3 linked regions of the Teredinibacter turnerae T7901 genome follow. The protein of the gene in region 3 binds, or shares a complex with, the protein of the main gene of each other region. Links are inferred from orthologs where the notes say so. Each region holds a gene or a part of one and is shown on either strand. Other genes may lie near its edges. The genes, in order: pnp, eno and rne.

Region 1 (7,698 bases), 1.8 Mb from region 3 along the record:
TTTTCCTGCAGCTGAAGCATTTTGAGTGTTCGCCAGTGCGGCATCCGTTTCGCTTAATTTTTTAATCCCAGCTTTAACTATAGCCGAATACCACGAACTAGCAGGTCAGCACTTGCGTCTAAAACAAAATGTGCTAACCAGATTCACATTGCAAACTTTAGCGACACACTGCACCAGCAAAACAGCACAGGTTGTCACTACGAGAACTGCCAATGTAACACTTGCAAATCCCTGTCGCGGCTGCTTGAGCCTACAAGCAAAACTAATCCGCCTGTATATTGCTGCCAGTGTAGACGCCTATCCAAAACCACAAAATCACTGGCATTCAGCTCAAATTCCACATCAAACCCAGTATCGGCCTGCAGCTCGATACGCTTAAAGGCGATCAGATTTTTCACTGGGCTAGTGACCCCCGGGATACACCAGCGCGCATACAACTGGACGACTTCCACTGCAGCTCTGGCGCTTGTATTTTTAATGTTCACTTTCAACGAACATGCGTTAGCTGCTTTTGACGCCATTATTTGCGCGTCACCATAGACGATCGAGCTGTAACTCATTCCCTCGCCAAACGCCAGTAGAGACTCTGGGGGAGCGTCGACATAGTGATCAGTTTTGTCATACTTTGGCGATAGTTGAGCGTGCCAGCCAGGCGCCTGATTATAAAATACCGGTAACTGACCTACCGTTACGGGAAAACTTATCGGCAACCGTCCCGCAGGGTTCACATCGCCAAACAAGCAATCAGCGATGGCACTTCCACCAAAGGGACCTGGGTTGAACGCAATCATAACGGCCGCCGATTTTTCAAGCACCCAGCCAATCGTGTGCGGCTTGCTCATTATCATTACCGTAACAATAGGCTTGCCCGTCTCGACCAGTAGGTCAAAAACCGCCGATTGATTTCCTGGCAGGGATAGGTTGGCTCGATCGTGATACTCCCCGTATTGTGTGAGGTCGTCCCCTGCGCAAAAAACGATAGCATCGACATCTCTCGCCGCTTCTTCGATGGCAAAACGATTAGGAGCTTCGTTATTCAACGGGCCACAGTAATCTGCACCGAGATAATCCAAGCGATATCCGCCCCTGACACTGCGTTCGCGCAATGCCTGTTCGAGGGTGACCACCACCGTGCGATGGTCGACATTATTGACCTTATTGGCAAGAAACGCCCAGTCGCCCAATTGGTTGACCAGATTTTTAGCGTTGTCACCAACAACCAGAACTTTGTTCAGGCGGTTTGCAACCAGTGGTAAAGTACCGTCGTTTTTGACCAAGGTGATAGATTGACGAGACGCCTCCTCGGACACCTGCCAGCGTTCCGGCTGCCAGTGCTCAGCTTTGTCTCGCTGCAGCTCGGCTTCGAACAAGCCCAGGGAAAATTTTAGGTGGAGAATGCGGCGCACGCTTTGGTTGATCCGCTCCTCGGTCACTTTACCGCTGCGCACAAGCGCCACCGCACAATCGAAAAATTCTGGTGTGTTCATAAAAACATCGTTACTGGCTTCAAGGCAAAGCTCGACGGCCTGTTCAATATCCGACGCTGCGCTCTGCAGATTTACCATTTGCCCGCAATTATTCCAATCCGTGACCACTACACCTTGATAACGCCATTCCTCCCGCAACAGGTCGTTCAATAACCAGGTATTGGCGGAGCAAGGGATGCCGTTAAGCGATTGGTACCCCACCATCAGGGTTTTGCAGCCTGCATCGAGAACTTTTTTAAACGGGGGCAAAAAAACGGTGCGCATATTGCGCTCAGAAACGTGAACATCGGTGCTGTCTCGCCCCCCCTCCGCCTCTCCGTAGGCGGCAAAATGCTTGGCACACGCAGCAAAAGGCACCCCGGCACCCTCGTAGCCCGCGGCTAACGCGCCGGCATACTCACCAATGAGAAAACTGTCCTCGCCGAAGGTCTCTCCGGTTCGTCCCCAACGGGGGTCACGCGCCATGCATAGCACTGGTGAAAATGTCCAATCGAGCCCTGCGCCATACGCCTCCTGCGCGGTAATCTCCCCAATGCGGCCAAACAGTTCGGTATTCCAGCTACAGGCGGTCGCCAGCTGGGTTGGGAAGACGGTAGAGCCGTCTTCAAAACAGTGGCCGTGGATAGCATCAATACCAAATATTAAAGGAATGCCGAGGCGCGACTTTTCCGCGTTACGGCGTCTCAGCTGCACAATGGTGTCACCGAGGGCGTGCAGGTATGACCCCAGGTGATATTTTTCGATATACGTCTCATAGCCTTCATCAATCGCGGGAAGTTGCATCATCTGACCCAACTTTTCCTCGAGTGACATTCTCGCTAATAAATCGTCTACGCGATCAGCAATTGGAGCTTCGGGGTTTTTATAAAGTGCGTCTTGCAAATCAGCGCCCACGGCTAGGATCTCCTTGTTTCAGCGATCTGACATTATTTTTATCTGTTATCTTCGGCGCCCAACCGCCCTCAGACTAGTTGCTATAGCTACTATACAGGTAAACAGGTTGGGCTATGCAACAGCCAGTGTGCACAGCTTTTGGCATGGGTTGAACACTATTTGCCCGAGAATCTATAATGCTCGCCCCACTTAACTAGAAATGTTGTGATGGCTACTGATAAATTTGAAAACCTCACCACAGCAGATGTAACGCTTTACCATCGTCCTGCCTGCGGTTTTTGCTCTCGCGTCATGTACGCACTTAAAGATATGAATCTGGATATCCCCAAAGAAGATATCTGGCAAAACAGTCAGGCGCGCACAGACCTTTATAAAGGCGGCGGTAAAAACCAGGTTCCAGCGCTGCGCATTCGCCAGCCAAATGGTGACTATGTGTGGATGTACGAATCGCTGGATATCATCGATTTTTTACAGCAACACTTCAGCGAATAAGGGCACAGAAAAGCGCACCGACAACAATTGAGTGCAATTCCTAGCGACGTCCCGGGGTCTCAGAGCGCCAGAACATCCAGCCCACGGCAATGGCGGTAGAGTAATAGTGATCTGTTTCCACCAATGGGCTATCCGCGAAGACTGTATCGCCAATGTTGTCGTACCTGAGCGCCCAGGCATACCAAAAACGGCCGCTGCGCTTTTTTAGACTCAATTTGAAGTAGGTTCCGCTGAAACCACCTTCCGCGCTATACATCGGCCGTGATTCCGTAGCGAATTGCTCCGCAACATCGTAATAGTAGGCGTGGTATTTTTCTGTCGCCCAGAGTGCACCCATATCAAACTTGGCTTTCCAACCGGTATTTGTCTCCCGCCAGCGGTACGTTAATTTTGGATTAAAATTGTAACCGATAGGCTCAAAACCCGATGAACTCACCGTAAAAACAGCCCGCAACGGCATTCGTAACGACCAGCCCTCGTGAAAATCGTAACCGCTGAGGTTGATATTCAACGATGGGCCAAATTCGAGTGCGGAATCCAGTTCGGGCATGCCCTCGCGCTTTTTATTATCCTCGCTGTCGCCATTTAGCGCGGTTTCTCCGCTTACATTCAACTCCACTGATCGGCTATGAAATATGCGCCCTCGAATTCCATCCCGATCGGCTCGCAATCGCTCTCCGCGATAAATCAGAAACGGAAAAGGCAAACCCTGCGTTTGCTCCTCGCTAGAGCCCCGGTAATCCCCCAGGTGCTGTACTGCAGCCCCTACGCCCAATTCAAGCTTAGGAAGCGGCTCGCTATAAGCAGCGGTAGCGCAACAAAGTGGTACAAGCAGCAAACTTTTTTTTAACACAGCAACAAAACTCACTTAATCCCCTCAGTCAGCCATATCCTACCATGGTGATTGCACATTGACAGGCTACGGTCTCACGTAAATTCCAGGCAAAGAAAAGCCCGCGTAAAGCGGGCTCCTGAACTTTGCTGCGCGCAGGATTATTCTGCGTCGCTTCCACCCGTTTCTTCAGGCTGAGGCAGCAACTCTTTAATGGACAGTTTGATTCGACCGCGCTGGTCGATGTCCATGCATTTCACGTCCACTTCCTGGCCTTCTTTTAAATAGTCGGTCACATTTTGGACGCGCTCGTGAGCGATCTGAGAAATGTGTACCAGCCCATCTTTGCCGGGCAAGAAGTTTACAAATGCACCAAAGTCTACGATACGAACAACCTTACCTTTATAGACTTCACCGATTTCGGCTTCAGCAGTGATTTCTTCGATACGATTAATTGCGCCTTGCAGGCTATCGCCATCATCACCGTAAATTTTCACGGTGCCGTCGTCATCGATATCGATAGATGCGCCGGTTTCTTCGGTAATGGAGCGAATTGTCGCACCGCCTTTACCGATGATGTCACGAATCTTTTCCGGATCAACTTTCATGGTGTGGAATTGCGGCGCATTGTCGGACAGACTCTCTCGAGGCTGCGCGATAACCGCATTCATTTCGCTCAGAATATGCAAGCGTGCATGCAGTGCTTGTTCGAGCGCAGTCTCCATGATTTCTTCGGTAATGCCTTCGATTTTAATGTCCATCTGCAGCGCAGTTACACCATTGGCAGTACCGGCGACTTTAAAGTCCATATCACCCAGGTGGTCTTCATCACCCAGGATATCGGTCAATACAGCAAAGCCGTTTTCTTCTTTCACCAGGCCCATCGCGATACCCGCGACTGGTGCTTTCAGTGGCACACCTGCATCCATCAACGCCAGGCTGGAACCACACACAGATGCCATAGAACTGGAGCCGTTAGATTCAGTAATTTCACTCACCACACGCATGGTGTAAGGGAACTGGTCTTCCTTCGGCAACATGGCTGCAACGCCACGGCGCGCCAAACGGCCATGACCGATTTCACGGCGGCCTGTTGCGCCCATACGGCCACACTCACCAACGGAATACGGTGGAAAGTTGTAGTGCAGCATAAAATTATCACGGTGCTCACCTTCGAGCGCGTCGATAATTTGTGCGTCTCGGGCAGAGCCCAAGGTGGCAACCACGAGAGCCTGAGTTTCGCCACGGGTAAACAATGCAGATCCATGTACCTTTGGCAGAACGCCCACTTCGACTTGGAGTGGACGAACGGTTTTAGTATCGCGACCATCAATTCTCGGCTCACCGGCAACAACACGTGAACGCACAATGTTTTTCTCGAGCTTGCCGAAAACTTTTTTCACATCATCTTGCGAAATATCTGAACCTTCACCGGCCAACTGAGCAACAGCCTGGCTGCGCAGTTCGGAGAGACGATCGTAACGTTTCTGCTTATCGGTAATGCGGTAGGCAACACCGATTGACTCTTCAAAATCCGCCTTCAGGGCATCAACCAACGCTTGATTGACCGCTTCTGGCTGCCAGTCCCAGGTGGGCTTGCCTGCGTCTTTGGCCAGCTCGTTGACCGCTTGCACCACCGCTTGCATTTCCTGGTGCGCGTAAAGGACAGCACCCAGCATAATGTCTTCTGGCAATTCGTTCGCTTCAGATTCCACCATCAGCACGGCGTCTTGCGTACCGGCAACCACCATATCCAGCTCTGAACTGGCCAGTGCCTGGTAAGTAGGATTCAACAGGTAGCCGTCTGCTTGGGTGTAACCGACGCGCGCGGCGCCAATCGGACCATTAAATGGAATTCCGGAGATCGCCAACGCAGCAGAAGTTCCGATCATGGCGCAAATATCGGGGTCCACATCTTTTTCCGCTGCAACAACGGTACATACCACTTGTACTTCGTTGACAAAGCCGTCTGGGAAAAGAGGACGAATTGGTCGGTCAATCAGGCGCGAGGTAAGTGTTTCTTTCTCAGAAGGTCGGCCTTCTCGCTTGAAAAAGCCACCGGGAATTTTACCAGCTGCGTAAGCCTTCTCCTGGTAGTGTACAGAGAGAGGGAAGAAGTCCTGGCCAGGTGACGCTTCTTTTGCGCCAACTACGGTGCATAGAACGCTGGTTTTGCCCATGGAAGCCAATACCGCACCAGTCGCTTGACGAGCGATACGGCCAGTTTCCAGGGTGATTGTGTCGTTTCCGTATTGGAATTTTTTAATTACGGGATTCATTGCTTATCCTTCGTACAGTAAGTGCCCCATTGCACTTTAATTTTTCATTTCTTTGCATATAAAACGCTGCCATTCAAAACGCATGTACAGCGGGTTTTCCACCACCCGACAACCTCGGTTTGCACGATTATCCAGCGGGAAGAAAGAGAAAACGGTACTTCAAAAGCAAAAGTGCCCGCTCGAGGCGGGCACTTTGCAACTTAGCGGCGCAGACCCAGTTTTTGGATCAGAGCTGCATAACGGTTAACATCTTTTCCTTTCAGGTAATCCAGCAGCTTGCGACGCTGGTTTACCATACGGATCAGACCACGACGAGAGTGGTGATCCTGCTTGTGATCAGCAAAGTGACCCTGCAATTTATTGATATTAGCCGTCAGCAATGCGATTTGAACTTCAGGTGAACCGGTATCGGTTTCGGAAGTTTGATGTTCTTTTACGATTGCGTCTTTTTCTTGTGCACTCAGTGCCATGGTATTTCCTCAACATTCGAGAATATGCTTCAACAACTGAAACCAGTTGCCATGAATCCGGCCTGCCCGTGCATATTTACAGCCAGGTCGGTCGCAGGAAACTCCTGCGATTCTTTGCTTGTCGGTACAGTAATTGGCTTATTTAGCCATATTGAACCAAGCGTTTAGGCGCCACGCGGCCATCGTCTGTGATCTCCGCAACGCCTAAAAATTGTTCATTAGCGTCAAAGACGCGCACTGTATCACCTTCATCCCCCAAACGGTAGACTTGGTTATTGATAACCGCCTGCCCTCGAGAAAAGTAAAACGCCGAATGCTCGTCCAGGTCCAGCCTTGGTAAGGCTTCCACCGGAGCATCGACTGGAAGCAAGTGATGATCCAGAGCCTCAGCGCGATCCTCACCGCGCTCCAGCTCAAGCGCCTCCAGGTCCAATGCCTGTGATTCACTAAAAGGCCCCGCTTGAACACGCCGTAATTTCGCTACATGCGCGCCAACCTGTAAATCGCGCCCAAGATCTTCCGCTAAGGTTCGAACGTAAGTGCCTTTGGTGCAGGCAATATATACGTCAGCCTCCGCGACCACCCCCGGACGGAACGCCAGCAATTCATATTCAAGAATAGTCACCGGGCGCGCCTCGCGTTCAACTTCAATGCCTTCTCGCGCCAGTTTATAAAGCGGTTGACCATCTTTTTTAAGCGCGGAATACATGGGTGGGACCTGATCAATATCACCCAAGTACGCCGTCATCGCTTGCCGAACCCGATCCGCTGTCAGCGCTGAGGCGTCTGTAGTGCTGAGAGTCTGGCCGTCCGCATCCGCAGTATCGGTACTCACACCAAAGCAGAAGGTACTTTTGTACGCTTTATCCGAATCCAGCAGGTATTGGGAAAATTTAGTCGCCTCACCAAAACAGAGAGGGAGCACGCCTGTAGCGAGTGGATCGAGCGCTCCGGTATGACCTGTCTTATTCGCAAAAAACAAACGCTTCGCTTTTTGCACAACATCGTTCGAGGTCATACCAGCGGGTTTATCTATTACTACAACGCCGTGCAAGGGACGGCCAAACTTACGTCGACGCCCCAAACGCTATTCCTCTTCCTGCCCGGCATCATCCTGATGATGTGATTTGTCTTCTGCAATCGCACGATCAATCAGGCTCGAGAGCACTTGTCCACGTACGGCAGTCTTGTCGTAATAAAAGTGAATGCGCGGAGTTGAGCGAATTGTAAGATCCTTGGATACC
Region 2 (7,622 bases), 1.4 Mb from region 3 along the record:
TCCTCCATCCACTCGTATCGCGGGCCGGGAATGGAGAAAGGGCTGCGCATTTTTGAGGCAGTGAAGAAAGAATTTGGTATACCTGTGATCACCGATGTGCACGAACCTCAACAGGCGGCACCGGTGGCAGAAGTGGTGGATGTTATTCAGCTGCCTGCATTTTTGGCGCGCCAAACAGATTTGGTCGAAGCGATGGCCAAAACGGATGCGGTAATCAACGTGAAAAAACCGCAGTTTCTCAGCCCTGGGCAAATGAGAAATATCGTTGAGAAATTTGCAGAAGGTGGCAATGAAAATGTCATCTTATGTGAACGCGGAGCCTGCATGGGTTACGACAATCTGGTTGTCGATATGCTGGGTTTCCGAACCATGAAGGAAGTGAGTAACGGCTTGCCCGTCATTTTTGACGTAACTCACGCGTTACAGTGTCGCGATCCACTGGGTGCGGCCTCCGGGGGGCGCCGTCAGCAAACCGCTGAATTGGCGCGGGCTGGCCTGGCAGTGGGGTTGGCGGGGCTTTTTATTGAAGCCCACCCGAACCCGAACGAAGCCAAGTGCGATGGCCCCAGTGCCTTGCCACTGGACAAACTGGAACCCTTCCTTGGGCAGATGAAAGCCGTGGACAACCTGGTTAAGGTGTTGCCACCGCTGGATATTCAGTAGTTTCCCTTACACTTGTCAGTAAAACAAAGAGAGACAGTCACTATGAGTAAGATTGTAGACGTAGTTGGTTTTGAGGTAATGGACTCCCGCGGGAACCCTACCGTAATGGCGGAAGTGGTCCTGGAGTCGGGTGTTGTCGGTAGCGCATGTGCGCCTTCTGGAGCCTCTACCGGCTCCCGTGAAGCCCTGGAACTGCGCGATGGCGACAAAAGCCGCTACCTGGGTAAAGGTGTGCTGAAAGCGGTTGCCAATATCAACGAAACCATCAAGCCTCTGCTGGTGGGTAAAGACGCCGCCGCACAGCGCGAACTCGATCAAATCATGATCGACGCTGACGGCACTGATAACAAAGCCACTCTTGGCGCAAATGCTATTCTGGCAGTATCTCTGGCTGCAGCCAAAGCTGCGGCAACTGACAAAGGTGTTCCTCTTTACGCGCACATCGCGGAAATCAACGGCACCCCTGGCCAGTACAGCATGCCTGTTCCTATGATGAACATTGTTAACGGTGGTGAACACGCCGACAACAATGTCGACATCCAGGAATTCATGGTTCAGCCAGTTTCTGCGCCTAACTTCACCGAAGCACTGCGTATGGGCGCTGAAGTTTTCCACGCGCTGAAAAAAGTACTGTCTGGCCGTGGCCTGAACACTGCGGTAGGCGACGAAGGTGGCTTTGCTCCTAACCTGCCTTCCAACGAAGGTGCGCTGGAAGCTATCGCTGAAGCCGTAGCTGCTGCGGGTTACAAGCTGGGTGAAGACATCACTCTGGCTCTGGACTGTGCGTCATCTGAGTTCTACAAAGACGGCGTCTACGATATGGCTGGCGAAGGCAAAAAATTCACTGCAGACGAATTTGCTGCCTACCTGGACGAGCTGTCCAGCAAGTACCCCATCTTGTCTATTGAAGACGGTATGGACGAAAGCGACTGGGATGGCTGGGACGTTCTGACCAAGAAAATCGGTAGCCGCGTGCAGCTGGTTGGCGACGATCTGTTCGTAACCAACACCAAAATCCTGAAAGAAGGCATTGAGAAGGGTATTGGTAACTCCATCCTGATCAAATTCAACCAGATTGGTTCTTTGAGCGAAACGCTGGACGCGATCAAAATGGCGAAAGACGCAGGCTACACCGCCGTAATCTCTCACCGTTCCGGCGAAACCGAAGATACCACTATTGCTGACCTGGCAGTTGCAACTGCCGCAGGCCAGATCAAAACCGGTTCTCTGTCGCGTTCTGACCGTATCGCCAAGTACAACCGTCTGCTTCGCATTGAAGCTGAACTGGGCGAAAAAGCACCATATCGCGGCCGCGCTGAATTCAAGGCGTAAGCGATCTGTACACACCAGAGGCTGTGTTGTGCAGCCTCACTCGAAACCCGGCTTTAGGCCGGGTTTTTTGTGCCGGACAATTTAGGCGCTAATCCTGGCGCTATCGCCTGGCTTGTTGTTCTACTTGGGCATGCCCCACGCGGTTACGGTGAAAATATCACAGACCATCACCCTCACCGAGCGTATCGTTGCGTCCATCAACTGAGACGGAGATCACGCTATGAACAACGGTAAACTGATTGTGATAGAAAACCAAAATGATGTGCATAACCTCCGTCGTTTAAACAAGCGTTTTTCCCGCCCTGCGGTACGTCGCCTGGTAGTGACGCCCGAGCGGGATTGCAGCCAGCGCGGGCGCCCGCTCTCAGATACGGGCGCCAGCCAAAAAATCGCCCGACTGTTCAATGAAGGTGGCAGTCGAGTGGTGCCACCCGTATTCTCTCTGGTACTTTTGCTCTTTGTATTGTTGCAACTTGAAAGTGGGGCGGGTCTTAGTTTTTCGGATACCGTTTTGAGCATTGCTTGCGCGGTAGTTGCGGCGTTTCTGGCCAAGTGCCTACTGTCTCTTGTCAATTACCACCGGTTGGAGCAGGAACTCCGCGCTCTGGAGACAACGTTAAGCAGTGCGCACTAGCGGCGCACTTCGTTACAGAACACCAAGTCCTTTAAAATGATGCTGGGCACCGGCTCCAATTTCGGGTGTATTGCGCACCTTCCAGCCCCCATCGCCTCTCCGTGAACCTTGAGTGCTTCGATCGCGCCGTTAAACAGCTTTCAACTTCATGTTCTTGTGCTTTGCCCTTTGTGCAGTACCTTAAAATTTATTACATTTTAAATCGCGTTCCAGCGGTTTATCCCTCCACAAAAGCACTTCGATCAAAACACTGAATACTAAAAGCCGTTAGAATATTGGCGAACCGGTTTACAGAGTTTTTATCTTATGCAGTTTGTGCTTGTTTTTAATAGCGGAAGTTCCTCGTTTAAATTTTCACTGTTCCCCACGGATTCCGATGCCCCCCTGTTAAATGGTGTAGCTGAAGCACTCAGCACACCTGAAGCCAATATGAAGATAGTTCCGGCCGAAGGAGAGGTGCAGCGATTCCATATCGACGCAGATCATCAAGGTGCTATTGCTATTCTGGTAGCAAAGCTTCCGGAATTTGGCGTTAACTTTACCGATGTGGTTGTAGTTGGGCACCGAGTGGTGCACGGCGGTGAGGCGTTTTCAGAGTCAGTTGTGGTTGACGACTATTCTCTAGGCAAGATGGAATCCTGTTCCGATCTGGCGCCGCTTCACAATCCAGCCGCCGTCTTGGGTATTCGGTTAATTGGTGAACTTTATCCAAATCTTCCCCAGGTCGCGGTGTTCGATACGGCGTTTCACCAAACGCTGGAGAAGAAAGCGTATCTCTACGCGGTGCCATATCACCTCTACGAGCAACAGGGTGTGCGTCGCTATGGCTTTCACGGCACCAGCCATCGCTATGTTGCCGGTGAAGCTATTCGCCGCCTGGGCTTGCCTGAATCTGATAATCAATTGTTGATTGCTCATTTAGGTAATGGTTGTAGTGCAACGGCTGTGAGTAACGGTAAGAGTGTCGATACCACCATGGGGCTGACACCACTGGAGGGCCTTGTGATGGGCACTCGCTCTGGTGATGTCGATCCCAGTCTACATCAGTTCCTGCAGGATCGCCTGGGTTGGTCACTACAGAAGATTACCGATGTGTTGAATCGTGAATCTGGTTTGCTCGGGATTTCGCAAATCAGCAACGATATGCGCACTCTCGTCGAGGCGGCCGAAAATGGTAATGAATCCGCCCAATTGGCGATTGATGTATTTTGTTTCCGCCTGGCTCGCCAGTTAGCGGGATTGGCGGCTTCTCTGTCACGTATCGACGCCGTCGTGTTTACGGGTGGGATAGGTGAAAATAACGGTGGCTTGCGCAAAAAAGTGCTTGAGTCTCTCGCGATTTTTGGTTTTACGGTGGATGGATCTGCGAATGCCATTCATGGCAAAGAGTCCGCAGGAGTCATTACGACTGATACGTCGCCCACTCGCGCTATGGTAGTTCAAACGAATGAAGAAGCAATGATCGCACGTGATGCGAAAAAACTGGTGTTGGGGGTGACTGACCATGCATAGTTTTTATTTGGCTCCAACATCGTCGGGCACTGGCTTAACCTCAGTTTGTTTGGGGTTGGTACGCGCACTCGATCAGCTGGGGGTGCGCGTTGCCTTCTTCAAACCGATCGCGCAGATTTACGGCACCGATACGGGTCCGGGACGATCGAATACCTTGATTCAGGAAACCGTGGGCTTGCAGCCTGCGCCGTCTATCAGTCTGTCGTACGCGCAGCACAAAGTTGCCTCCGGCGGGCTCGATGACTTGATGGAAGAGGTAATATCAAATTTCCAGGCTTCGGCTGGCGATGCCGATGTGATGGTTGTGGAGGGGCTGGTGCCTCGTCCAAACGAAGATTACATTGTACGGTTGAACACTCGAATCGCCGCGACATTAGGCAGTGATGTCATTCTTGTTGCAGCTAAAAAACATTATTCTTCTGCACAACTCAATGAGCGGATAAATATCACCGCCAGTATTTTTGGTGGACTGAACAACCCACGCTTGTTGGGCTGTATCCTGAATAAGGTTGGGGCGCCACCTAAAGGCAGTCATCGGGTACGCGCAGATGACGCGGCCGACGATTGGGAAGTGGCGGAGCAAAACATTGAATTTGTTAAGCGTAAATTGCCGATCTTCAACCACCAGGATTTCCGCTGCCTGGGCATTATCCACTGGAACCCCGCATTTATTGCACCGCGAACCTTGGATGTTGCCAAGCATTTGAATGCACGGGTACTGCATGCCGGTAATATTGTTCAGCGCCGGGTATCTTCTGTCGTTTTGTGCGCGCGCACCGTGGCGAATATTGTTTATGCCCTTAAGCCCGGTACCTTGATCGTAACGCCTGGCGATCGCGCAGATATTATGCTGGCGGCGAGCCAGGCATCACTTAATGGCGTCCCTCTCGCGGGCGTTCTCTTCACCGGCGATATGGTGCCTGACGAACGTGTTATGACCCTGTGCCGCAGCGCAATTAACACCGGCTTACCAATTTTGTCGTCAGAGCTGGATTCACTGGCCACGGTGCAACTGCTCGATAATATGAGCGAAGAGGTTCCGGCTGAAGACGTGCAGCGCATGTTAGAAGTTATGGACGAAGTGGCTCACTCGCTCGATACGCAATGGCTGGCGGACCGCGCTTCTCTGCCACAGGATGTGCGTATGTCGCCACCGGCGTTCCGTCACTATCTGGTGCGTCAAGCGCAAAGCCTGAGTAAGCGTATTGTGCTACCTGAAGGCGATGAGCCGCGCACGTTACAGGCTGCGATTATTTGCCACAGCCGCGGTATTGCGCGTTGCGTGTTGTTGGGTAAACCGGAAACAATTCATTCGGTTGCCGAAGTGAACGGTTTGCAAATTCCAGATGGGCTGGAAATTCTCGACCCGGAAAATATTCGCAAAAGTTACGTGCAACCCATGGTTGCGCTGCGCGAGCACAAAGGCTTGAGTCAGCCGCAGGCTGAGGTACAACTGGAAGATTCCGTTGTTCTCGGTACCATGATGCTGGCGGTCGGTGAGGTCGATGGTCTGGTCAGTGGTGCCATGCATACCACGGGAAATACCATTCGCCCCGCGTTGCAGTTAATTAAAGCGCGTACCGAATCCAGCATTGTTTCGTCAATTTTCTTTATGCTGATGCCGGACCAAGTGCTGGTATACGGCGATTGCGCTGTGAACCCCAACCCGACTGCGGAACAGCTGGCAGAAATTGCGATTCAGTCTGCAGAGTCGGCGAAAGCGTTTGGCATCGACCCTAAAGTCGCGATGATCAGCTATTCAACGGGTTCGTCTGGTAAAGGCTCCGATGTTGACAAGGTACGCCAGGCCACTGAAATTGCCCAGGCCAAGCGCCCCGATATGATTATCGACGGCCCCTTACAGTACGATGCGGCCGCAATTGCCAGCGTTGCCGCCAGTAAAGCGCCGGGCAGCCCTGTCGCGGGTAAAGCTACGGTGTTTGTGTTCCCTGATTTGAATACCGGCAATACCACCTATAAAGCCGTTCAGCGCAGCGCGAACGTGTTAAGTATTGGCCCAGTATTGCAGGGGCTTAAAAAGCCGGTGAACGATCTGAGCCGCGGCGCGCTGGTCGATGATATCGTTTACACCATCGCGCTTACAGCGATTCAGGCTGAGCAGGCGGCGAAACTGAATTACTACTAGCGGGTTTTCATTATCACGTTACGGCAGCGCGAGAGTCGTGTGAAATCGCGCTGCCGTATTTCTCTCTTCTTAAATATATTCCTTTCAATAATGCCCTGTTGTCAGGCAGACATCCGCACGACTTCTTCAATCTTAACGGGTGACAATAAAGCGATTGCTGCTAGCGCTTTCTGCTTCAAAGATCCTTCAGGTAAGCGTTTGCAAAAGGCTGAAACGCATCGCCAAATTCTTTTGCCATTTTGTCCGGAAATACCAGAAAGTCGTTTGTCGTTAACGCGCTTAAAACGGCCTCTGCGACGACTTCTGGAGGCTCTGCAATATCACTAAAGCCAGCACTCGCTGCCATCGGGGTGTCGATGGGGCCTGGGTGGACGCTGATCACGCGTATGTCGTGGGCTTTTAACGTCGCTTTTAAAGCCAGGGTAAACGAAAAGCTTGCGGCTTTCGATGCGGAGTAGGTACTGAGGCTGCCATCGCTAATGAGTGAGGCAATGGAATTAACCTGAATAAAAACGCCAGCGGATTTTTCCAGTACAGGGATGAACGCTTTTGCCATGCGGAGTAGGCCGAATGTATTCACTTCCAGTTCCTGTTGGAACCGTACTTCTACATCCTCTGCCAGTGGTGTTGTAAGGGTCATAGCTCCTGCGTTGTTCACGACGATATCCAAGGGGCCTGCCTGCGATGCCAAATCCGTTACGCTTGTTGCGGAGGTTAAATCCAGCGGTAAAACCAGGATACGCGATCCAAATTGACGCGCGAAACCCGCGGCGCTTTCGGTGTTTCTAACGGCCATAACAACCTGTTGTGCCCCGGCGGCGAGAAACGCCGATACTAACGCTGTACCAATTCCGCCGTTGGCGCCAGTAATTAAAACGCGTTTGTTGTGTAATCCGTGGTTCATCTGTGTCTCCGGTTGCTGTTACCTTTATTCAACACGTATTTTTACACAATTATTAGCGCTAATTCTTGCTAAAAGTTGAGGCGTGTAACCGGTGTTGTCAGGCTCTAATATATTGAGCGTTGGCGTTTTCTAGAGATACAAAAAAGCCCGCAGTTGTGCGGGCTTTTGTATGGTTAGCGATTTACGTTAGGCTAGCACCGCCAGCAACAGAATCGCGACAATATTGGTAATTTTAATCATCGGATTAACTGCTGGGCCTGCGGTATCTTTGTAGGGGTCGCCGACGGTGTCGCCGGTGACAGACGCCTGGTGCGCTTCTGAACCCTTGCCGCCGTGGGCGCCATCTTCAATCGCTTTTTTGGTGTTATCCCAGGCTCCGCCGCCAGAGGTCATAGAGATTGCAACAAACAAACCGGTCACAATCGTTCCCA
Region 3 (8,567 bases):
AAATAGATCAGCGCAACTATTGCCAGCAGGCCGATACCGGCGGCTATTTTGGGGTTTAAAAAGCCATCGGTGCCAGCCTCTCTAAGCACTCGCGCCGGTGGTACTTGCCTGAGGGCGAGCAGCGGAGGCGCGGCGAAGGCAAGCAGCGCAATCAAGCCCGCAAGTGAGCCACTGAGATAAGCGCCAGGGTTAGCAGCGGACAAGCCTTCCGGCAGCAGGTTGGCCAAGGCCGCAAGAATCACCAGGTGTAACCCCCAGCCGGAAATTGCGCCGAGCGCCGTGCTTGCCACACCCAGGCACAGCAAAACAATGGCGTAGCGCAGGAGTATGCGGTCCGGGGTTTGGCCGAATGTTTTCAGCAGGGCAACGGTTCCCGCTTGTCGGCCTGCATAGCGTCGTGCGGCCATTGCAATGGCAACGCCACACAGAAGCACGCTGAGGCTACCCGCGAGCAGTAAAAACTGTTGTGCTCTGGCCAGTGCATCGCCGATATTCCGGTTGCTTTGCTCGACACCGACCCAGCGGGTGTGGGGCGAGTCCTCTGCCAGCACGGCCTGATGAAAGCTAGTCAGCGACGCTGCGTCTCCCATCAACAGCACACTGAAATTCACCCGGCTGCCTGGCTGAATGGCGCCGGTGCGGGGTATATCCGCAAGATTCATCATGGCGCGTGGCGCAACACCAAAAAAACTTTCGGGTGCATCTGGTTCTTTTATAAGGGCTTTAGTGACTGTGAACTGCGCGTCGCCTACCGAAACGGTATCGCCGATGGCAATATCCAATGCGCCGAACAAGCGCGACGCCAACCATACATTGCCCGGTTCCGGCCCGTGCGAAACGTTGCTGCCAATACCGAATGGTGAGTCGGCAACCGTAACCGCGCCTTTGAGCGGGTAGCCCTCGGAGACCCCCTTGGCTGCCACCAGCTGCATGCCGTTGTCAGAAAATGCCATAGCGCGAAACGACTGTATTTGTGCGGTTTGCAAATTATGGTTGGCTGCCGCGTCCAGTGTACTTTGCGCTATGGGCATGCTGCTGCGTATTTGCGCATCAGCGGCGAGAAACTCGGTGGCTTCGTCGAGGATGGAATTTTGAATTCGGTCTGTAAACAGCGTGATGCTGGTGACTGTGGCTGTGGCCAGCATTAACGACAGGATCAGTATAGTGAGTTCGCCACCGCGGAAATCCCGCCATAATAGAGTAAAGATCGATTTCACTGCGGGCCACCATTCAGCCGTATTTCCTCCAGCTGACCCGCTCTCATTTTGAGCTGGCGTTGACAGCGTCGAGCGAGCCCGGTGTCGTGGGTGACCAGTACCAGCGTGGTCTGTGATTGCTCGTTTAGGGAGAACAGCAAGTCGGCGATAGCATGGCCGGTTTCTGCGTCCAGATTGCCGGTGGGTTCATCGGCGAAGAGAATCGGGGCTTCGGAGGAAAATGCTCGTGCCAGAGCAACCCGCTGTTGTTCGCCACCAGAGAGTTGGCGGGGGTAGTGATGTTCACGCGCCGAGAGGCCAACCTTATGCAAATAATTGCGCGCTCTTTCCGCCGCATCGGCAAAGCCGTTAACTTCGAGCGGCAGCATCACGTTTTCCAAGGCAGTGAGGCTGCCAAGCAACTGAAAGTTTTGAAATACAAACGATACCAAACGCGCGCGAACTTTTGCCCTGGCTTCCTCGTCTAATCGCGTAATATCCTCGCCATCCAGTAAAACTGTGCCGCTGGAGGGCACGTCCAGGCCAGCCAGCATGCCCAATAGGGTGGACTTGCCGGACCCGGATGAGCCGACAATGGCGACGCTTTCGCCATGCTGAATATGCAGGTTGATGCCTTTAAGAATATCCAGCACCCCATCAAAAACCGGTACCTGTTGACGGAGGTCTTCTGTTTTTATCATGCGTTACAACCTTAAAAAAGTATCTCGATTTTGTAGTCCAAAGCCACTTCAGTTTGCAATCTGTTGCGTGTTGGCCTGGTGTGTCAGCACGGGAGCGGTTGCGAAGCCGCAAGCGCCCGTCATTCTCGTGGTGGGCGACAGTTTAAGTGCGGCCCACAATTTGGCTGCGGAGCAAGGCTGGGTTGCGCTCTTGCAGGAGCGCCTGGCGTCGCCGCAACACAAAGGCCTCCAGCAATACCAAGTGGTCAACGCCTCGGTGGGTGGCGCCACAACCTCGGCGGCACTACAGCGCTTACCCTCACTCTTGGCGGAGTATTCGCCTGCCGTCGTTGTGTTGGAAATCGGCGGCAATGATGGCTTGCAAGGTAAACCTGTTCCTTATATCACGCGTAATCTTGAAACCCTGATCAAGCTGAGCAAGCAACACGCTGCCAAAGTTGTACTCACGGGGATTCGAATTCCCCCTAATCTTGGCCAGAGATATACCGAACCTTTCTTTAACCAGTACGCGGCCTTGGCAGAAAAGTATCAACTAGCGCTGGTGCCGTTCTTACTCGAAGGCGTAGCAACCAAGCCGGAGTTGATGCAAGCGGACAGAATTCATCCAACCGCTGAAGCACAACCTATAATCCTGGATAATCTGTGGCCGATTCTACAGCCGCTGCTGTGAACCTGGCGTGGAGACGTCGGATAAAAATCTTAAAAATCAGTAGATTGGGCTTGCGGCAGCAAGAATCCCATGTATAATTGCGACCCTTCCGGTGGGCTGGCTGAGTGGTCGAAAGCGGCGGTCTTGAAAACCGTTGAGTGTAACAGCTCCCGGGGTTCGAATCCCTGGCCCACCGCCACTTACAAAAAGGCTCACCCATCGGGTGGGCCTTTTTTGTAAGTGTTGGGTCCATGATTTGATGAGAACCCCCGTTCGACTAATTGGCGTTAGCCAATTTGGACGACCGCAGGTCGCCCCGCAGGGGTGAGGCGCAGCCGAGTCAATCCCTGTTTGGGCATGGGATAAACCAGATCGAAGGCAAGAATCCACGGAGGCTCACCCATCGGGTGGGCCTTTTTTGTACCCACCAATCAATCTGGCCCATTAAAGCTACAAGAGCTGCGCACGCTCTTTCCTCAACCAGCCAGATTTATCCGGAAATTCAAATTCAGAGTTCGTTTAATTCGGACATAAAAAAGCCCGCGTTAAGCGGGCTCACTGAAAGGTCCGAGTTTTAATTTTCCGCGGCAGATGGCTCTGTCGGAGCAGGTTTGCGAGTGCGTCGCGGGTCGTTGGGTGCACGCTGCAAATCGCGAGGATTGCGCACGATATTCGCTGGCTCAGAGGTGTCCAGCGGACGGCCCATGCGGATTTCGTGGTTGACGCTGATCACCTGGACGTTGACCACGGGTTTCGGCATGTAACGTGGATCGTTAGACGCGCGCTCATGTTTAGCAGGCTCTGATGGCTCATCACTCGCTATTGCCGTGTTCGTGGATGATGCGGGTGCCGCGGCCTCGTCTTGCGCTACAACAGGTGCGCTTTCTGCAGGTTCTACCGAATCTGCTTCCACCGTTTCTGCAATTTCGACAGCGTCCCCAGCAGCAGACTCGCTCGGGGCGTCAGCAACATTAGGCGTTGGAGCTGTGTCCGCAGGTTTGTCTTCTTCTGTCGCAGCTTCAACTTGCACTTCAGCGGACTCAACGATTTCGGTATCGCTATCGCTGCTGTCATTTGCAGTGTCCGGGCTAGCTCCTACACTCGTTTCCGAATCTGGCGCATTTTGAGATTGAGGCTGCTGCTTCGCGGTCGCTGTTTCTGGAGCCGTGTCGGCTTCCGGCGCTGGGTTTGTTTCCGGGCTGGTTTCTGCTTCAGCGACGATATTGTCTGCAGGCGCTGTAGACAGTAACGCTTTTGCTGCGGCTGCTTCTCGTACTGCGTTGGCTTCGTGCTCCTGCCTTGCTTCATGTAATGCACCTTCCAGCTCGCTCAGGGCATCGCTAAGTGCTGCATCTGCATTGTCCAGTTGGGTTTCGAGCTGGTTAATGGTGCTGGTAGCCTCAGGGACAGGTTTCTCGGCATTTTCCGGAGTAGCGTTTGCCTCGTCGGTCTGTGTTTCCTGCAATTCTGGAGAATTCTCTGAGGTGCTATCTGCGTTCCGCTCGCCTCGGCGACCACGGCTGCGTCGACGACGACGGCTGCTGCCACCTTCTTTTGCTGGGGTATTCTCCTGATCGGTATCGGCTGTTAGGTTCTCTACGCTATCGAGCAGTTCCTCGCTGGTATCCAGACCGTCATCTGCCTGCTGCAAGCCCGCTTCTACTTCAGGTAAAGGCCCGCGCTGACGCTCCTGTGGTCGCCCGCGACGATTTGCAGGGCGGCGAGCGGGTTTGTCTTCGCTGGCCGACGTGTTGTCAACAGATGCTTGTACTTGGGTATCAGACTCAGAGCTTCGCCCGCTCTCATCTTTGCGGCGCCGTGAGCGACGGCGGTCGTTGCGGTTGTTGTCGCGACCGTTATTATCGCGACTGTTGCTATCACGGTTATTGTTATCACGGTTATTGCTATCGCGTTTGCCGCTGTCACTGCGAGCGTCACGCTGTTGTTTACGGTTGTCGCTCGTTTCGTCGCCGTCTCTATCACGATCTCGCGGCTTGCGATTTCGGTTATTGCGATTGCCGGTGTTGGCGTTACGTTTTTTCTGGTGGCTGCGCTGGTTGCCTTTTGTCGCGGGTTTTGCTTCTTCTTCTGGCGCAAACAGCGATTTAAGAGCATCGATGATGCGTGCGATAAGACTTGGACCTTCCGCGGTTTTCGCTGGCGCCTGCTTGACGGGCTCCGGTGCAGGTTGTGATGGTGCCAACTGCTGTACAACAGGCTTCGGCATGGCCACTGGCGCAGTTGGTGCAGAACTGTCGTCTTGATCTTCCTGATGATTGAGTTCGATGGTATAGCTTATCTCAGACGTGTCGTCGTCATCGCGCAGACGTGTAACTTCATAGTGCGGCGTTACCATTTCGGTGTTCGGGAGCACTGTCACCCGTGTTTGGTGGCGGTTTTCGATATCCGAGATCGATTTGCGCTTTTCATTTAGCAGGTAGGTTGCAACCGGCACGGGAACCACCGCGCGGATTTCTGCGCTGCGCTCCTTCTGCGCTTCTTCTTCAACCAGACGTAGAATGGAGAGTGCGATGGACTTGGTGCCACGAATAGTGCCTTGGCCACTGCAGCGAGGGCAGACTTTGGAGGTGGTTTCTCCAAGTGACGGGCGCAGGCGCTGGCGTGACATTTCAAGTAAACCAAAGCGAGAGATACGGCCCACCTGGACACGAGCACGGTCCATTTTCAGTGCATCGCGCACACGGTTTTCAACGGCGCGCTGGTTGCGAACTGGCTGCATATCGATAAAGTCGATAACCACCAGGCCACCCATATCGCGCAAACGCAACTGGCGGGCGATCTCGTCGGCCGCTTCCAGGTTCGTTTGAAGTGCAGTTTCTTCAATGTCACCGCCTTTGGTTGCGCGCGATGAGTTGATGTCGATACTCACCAGCGCCTCGGTAACATCGATAACGATGGAGCCGCCAGAGGGCAGTTTTACTTCGCGTTCGAAGGCGGTTTCGATCTGACCTTCGATCTGATAGTGATTGAACAAAGGTACCGACTTTTCATACAGCTTTACTTTGCTGCGATAGTTTGGCATCACCATTTGGACGAAGTCCGCTGCCTGATTGTAAGCGGCGATGTCGTCTACAATGACTTCACCAATATCGGGGCGCAGATAATCGCGAATGGCACGAATAATTACATTACTTTCCTGGAACAGAAATGCAGGTGCCGTGCTCTGATTAGCCGCTTCCTGGATATTGTTCCAAAGGGTGGTGAGATAGTTCATATCCCACTGCAGTTCCTCTGCGGAGCGACCGACGCCAGCAGTGCGCACGATAATACCCATACCATTAGGTATTTCGATTTGGCTTAGCGCGTCTTTTAGTTCGGAGCGATCATCGCCATCGATGCGCCGTGAAATACCGCCAGCGCGGGGGTTGTTTGGCATAAGTACCAGGTAACGACCCGCGAGGCTGATAAATGTGGTGAGCGCGGCGCCTTTGTTGCCGCGTTCTTCTTTGTCCACTTGTACGATAACTTCCATGCCTTCTTTGACGACATCTTTGATGCGGATGCGGCCATCGATTTCATTGGGTTGCTTGAGGAAGTATTCGCGAGAAATTTCTTTGAGGGGGAGGAATCCGTTACGGCCCTTGTCGTATTCAACAAATGCCGCTTCTAGAGAAGGTTCGATACGGGTAATTTTACCCTTGTAAATGTTGGCCTTGCGTTGTTCTTTTAATCGGTTTTCAATGTCCAGGTCATAAAGCCACTGACCGTCGACAAGGGCTACGCGCAGCTCTTCAGGCTGGGTAGCGTTAATGAGCATTCTCTTCATTTATGATTCTCTGTGGTGTGCAAGCCACAGAGGACGCCAGCCCGGATACGAAGGTTGAGCGAGAAAACCAGATGAGTAACTATTGTGCGGGTAACAGTTGGCGAGATTTACTGTTCTAGCGGACGGACCGCTGACGTAAATCGTTGTCATCTATCCCAGAGCCCACGAGGGGCGCGGGCAATTACCTACTATGTCTACCAATAGTGACGACTGGAAAGACCTCAATCCTGTTTGGTTTTGTGTGGGTAGCATTAAAACCAGGAGTGAATTCCACTGTCGCCTTTGTCATCTATAGTCCGTAAATCTTCACGGACTATTCAATTGTCTGCTCTTGACAGCGGCTGTTTGAAAAGTAATCACCATAACCGTCGTGGGGTTGGAAATTCACCCGGCTGCTCACCAGGTATTCATCTGCGTACCTGGTGAGGTCGTTCCTTTCAAATGGACGAAACGCCGAATGCTTTTTTCGCTGACGTTCAAGTCGTATAAAGGAGTGCGTACAACGAAAGATTCTTTTCAATCGACAGGCTGTCGACCTAAGTTTCTCTAAGCAACGTACTCTGTTAGAGCACAATATTGTTGCAATTTAAGCCCGAGCTAATATTTTCCGGAGCTCGGGGACCAAATCTCATTCATTACCAAGTCCAGCGATTCTATGGAATTCTGCTGCGACCAGTGTCGGGGAAGGTTGTTTAAGTCCTATTCGAAATAAGAAACTTTTGTTGCAAAAACAACAAATTACACCCAACTTGACGGACTATAGCACCGTTGGTCACGCCTTGCAATTTCCGGTGTGGGTGGTTTGTGTATACTAACTACCCTCAGCTCTCGTGAACCTGTGCGTGTATCTTTTAATCCCTGTTATTATGCGCGTCGTTATTCCAATTCGCAGCAGCCACACATGTCTCAGCAGGTTCAATTCTTCACCATAACCGACGATAACGCGGGTCAACGCATCGACAACTTTTTGGTTGCACGCTTGAAAGGTGCGCCTAAATCATTGATTTACAGAATAATTCGTCGTGGTGAAGTACGTGTAAATAAAGGTCGGGTGAAGCCAGAGCGCAAGTTGGCCGTTGGTGACCTGGTACGTGTTCCGCCAATCAGGTTGGCGGAACCTGACGCGCCGACCCCGGCAGGCAAGTCACTTTTGCTGGCGTTGGAAGATGCAGTTTTGTACGAAACCGACCAGCTTTTGGTGGTGAACAAGCCATCTGGGCTCGCTGTTCACGGCGGCTCCGGCGTAAACCTCGGCCTTATTGAGGCAATTCGCCAGCTCAAAGCGAAAGATACCGCGTTGGAACTGGTGCATCGTCTTGACCGGGAGACGTCTGGCTGCATACTCATTGCGCGTAAACGGTCTATGCTGCGCTACTTGCAGGATCTGTTTCGGGGCGAAAAACAGGTTGATAAACGCTATCAGGCGCTGGTGAAAGGGCGTTGGCCGAATCGTGCACACTCCGTGAATGTGCCGCTGTTGAAAGGCGAAGTGGGGAATGGCGAACGTATCGTACGGGCAAGCCCCGAGGGCAAGCCTTCGCGCACAGAATTTGATGTGCTCGAGCGGTTTGAGAGTGCGACATTGATCGAGGCCAGGCCGATCACCGGGCGCACCCATCAAATACGCGTCCACGCCCAATACAAGGGGCATCCCTTGGTGGGTGATGATAAATACGGCGACGACGAATTTAATAAGGTTATGAGCCAGTTCGGATCTCGGCGCCTTTTTCTCCATGCTGGCTACCTGGGCGTGCCTATGCCGGACGGGGAATATTTGGAATTTCGTGCGCCATTGCCGGACGATTTACAAGCGACACTCAAACAGCTAAAAGCAAGCGAGAGGTAACGTGCTTTATATTTTTGACTGGGACGGCACCATAAGTAATTCTGCCGCCAAAATCGTAAGTTGCATGAACGCGGCCATTGTCCAGGCGGGTTTGCCCGCCGTTGAAGACGTGGCGATAAAGAATATCATCGGTTTAGGGCTGCCCGAAGCGGTCGCTCGATTGCTGCCGGAAGTAAGTGCTGAGCAATTGCAGGCAGTTCGCGACGGGTATTCGGCGTTCTTCATTGACGCCGATGTTAAGCCCTCGCCCTTTTTCGATGGCGTGATGGATACGTTGCAGACATTGGCCGCAGAGGGGCACATTTTGACAGTAGCGACAGGTAAGAGTCGCCGAGGGCTCGATCGGGTGCTCGCCAAGCTGGAATTGACGGATTTCTTTCATGGCAGT

What was found.
Region 1: the proteins of rne (region 3) and pnp are in contact, whole or in part, in a cryo-EM structure (PDB 9QH0), measured with the Escherichia coli proteins. The link is inferred for Teredinibacter turnerae T7901 from one-to-one orthologs.
Region 2: the proteins of rne (region 3) and eno are in contact, whole or in part, in a solved structure (PDB 2FYM), measured with the Escherichia coli proteins. The link is inferred for Teredinibacter turnerae T7901 from one-to-one orthologs.

What each region holds. Positions count from the first base shown.
Region 1 is NC_012997.1:3,558,868-3,566,565, forward strand. What follows is about bases 3,426-6,351. They hold pnp (polyribonucleotide nucleotidyltransferase), read right to left. Parts: upstream 5,985-6,351; coding sequence 3,867-5,984; downstream 3,426-3,866. Other genes in these bases: TERTU_RS14200 (MipA/OmpV family protein), read right to left, coding at 3,426-3,741; rpsO (30S ribosomal protein S15), read right to left, coding at 6,185-6,351. Outside these bases: TERTU_RS14190 (glycoside hydrolase family 3 N-terminal domain-containing protein), read right to left, coding at 198-2,381; TERTU_RS14195 (glutaredoxin family protein), read left to right, coding at 2,589-2,873; more of TERTU_RS14200, read right to left, coding at 2,914-3,425; more of rpsO, read right to left, coding at 6,352-6,454; tRNA pseudouridine(55) synthase TruB, read right to left, coding at 6,597-7,538; 30S ribosome-binding factor RbfA, read right to left, coding at 7,542-7,698. UniProt on the Escherichia coli protein: Involved in mRNA degradation. Catalyzes the phosphorolysis of single-stranded polyribonucleotides processively in the 3'- to 5'-direction. Also involved, along with RNase II, in tRNA processing.
Region 2 is NC_012997.1:3,138,429-3,146,050, reverse strand. What follows is about bases 1-2,850. They hold eno (phosphopyruvate hydratase), read left to right. Parts: upstream 1-705; coding sequence 706-1,995; downstream 1,996-2,850. Other genes in these bases: TERTU_RS12575 (hypothetical protein), read left to right, coding at 2,216-2,629; kdsA (3-deoxy-8-phosphooctulonate synthase), read left to right, coding at 1-663. In the rest of the region: TERTU_RS12570 (acetate/propionate family kinase), read left to right, coding at 2,936-4,141; pta (phosphate acetyltransferase), read left to right, coding at 4,134-6,287; TERTU_RS12560 (SDR family oxidoreductase), read right to left, coding at 6,463-7,191; TERTU_RS12555 (sodium-translocating pyrophosphatase), read right to left, coding at 7,378-7,622. UniProt on the Escherichia coli protein: Catalyzes the reversible conversion of 2-phosphoglycerate (2-PG) into phosphoenolpyruvate (PEP). It is essential for the degradation of carbohydrates via glycolysis.
Region 3 is NC_012997.1:1,778,046-1,786,612, forward strand. The notes cover bases 2,921-6,715. They hold rne (ribonuclease E), read right to left. Parts: upstream 6,334-6,715; coding sequence 3,121-6,333; downstream 2,921-3,120. Also shown: TERTU_RS07550 (ABC transporter permease), read right to left, coding at 1-1,217; TERTU_RS07555 (ABC transporter ATP-binding protein), read right to left, coding at 1,214-1,897; TERTU_RS07560 (arylesterase), read left to right, coding at 1,896-2,567; 23S rRNA pseudouridine(955/2504/2580) synthase RluC, read left to right, coding at 7,235-8,179; TERTU_RS07580 (HAD family hydrolase), read left to right, coding at 8,181-8,567. UniProt on the Escherichia coli protein: Endoribonuclease that plays a central role in RNA processing and decay. Required for the maturation of 5S and 16S rRNAs and the majority of tRNAs. Also involved in the degradation of most mRNAs.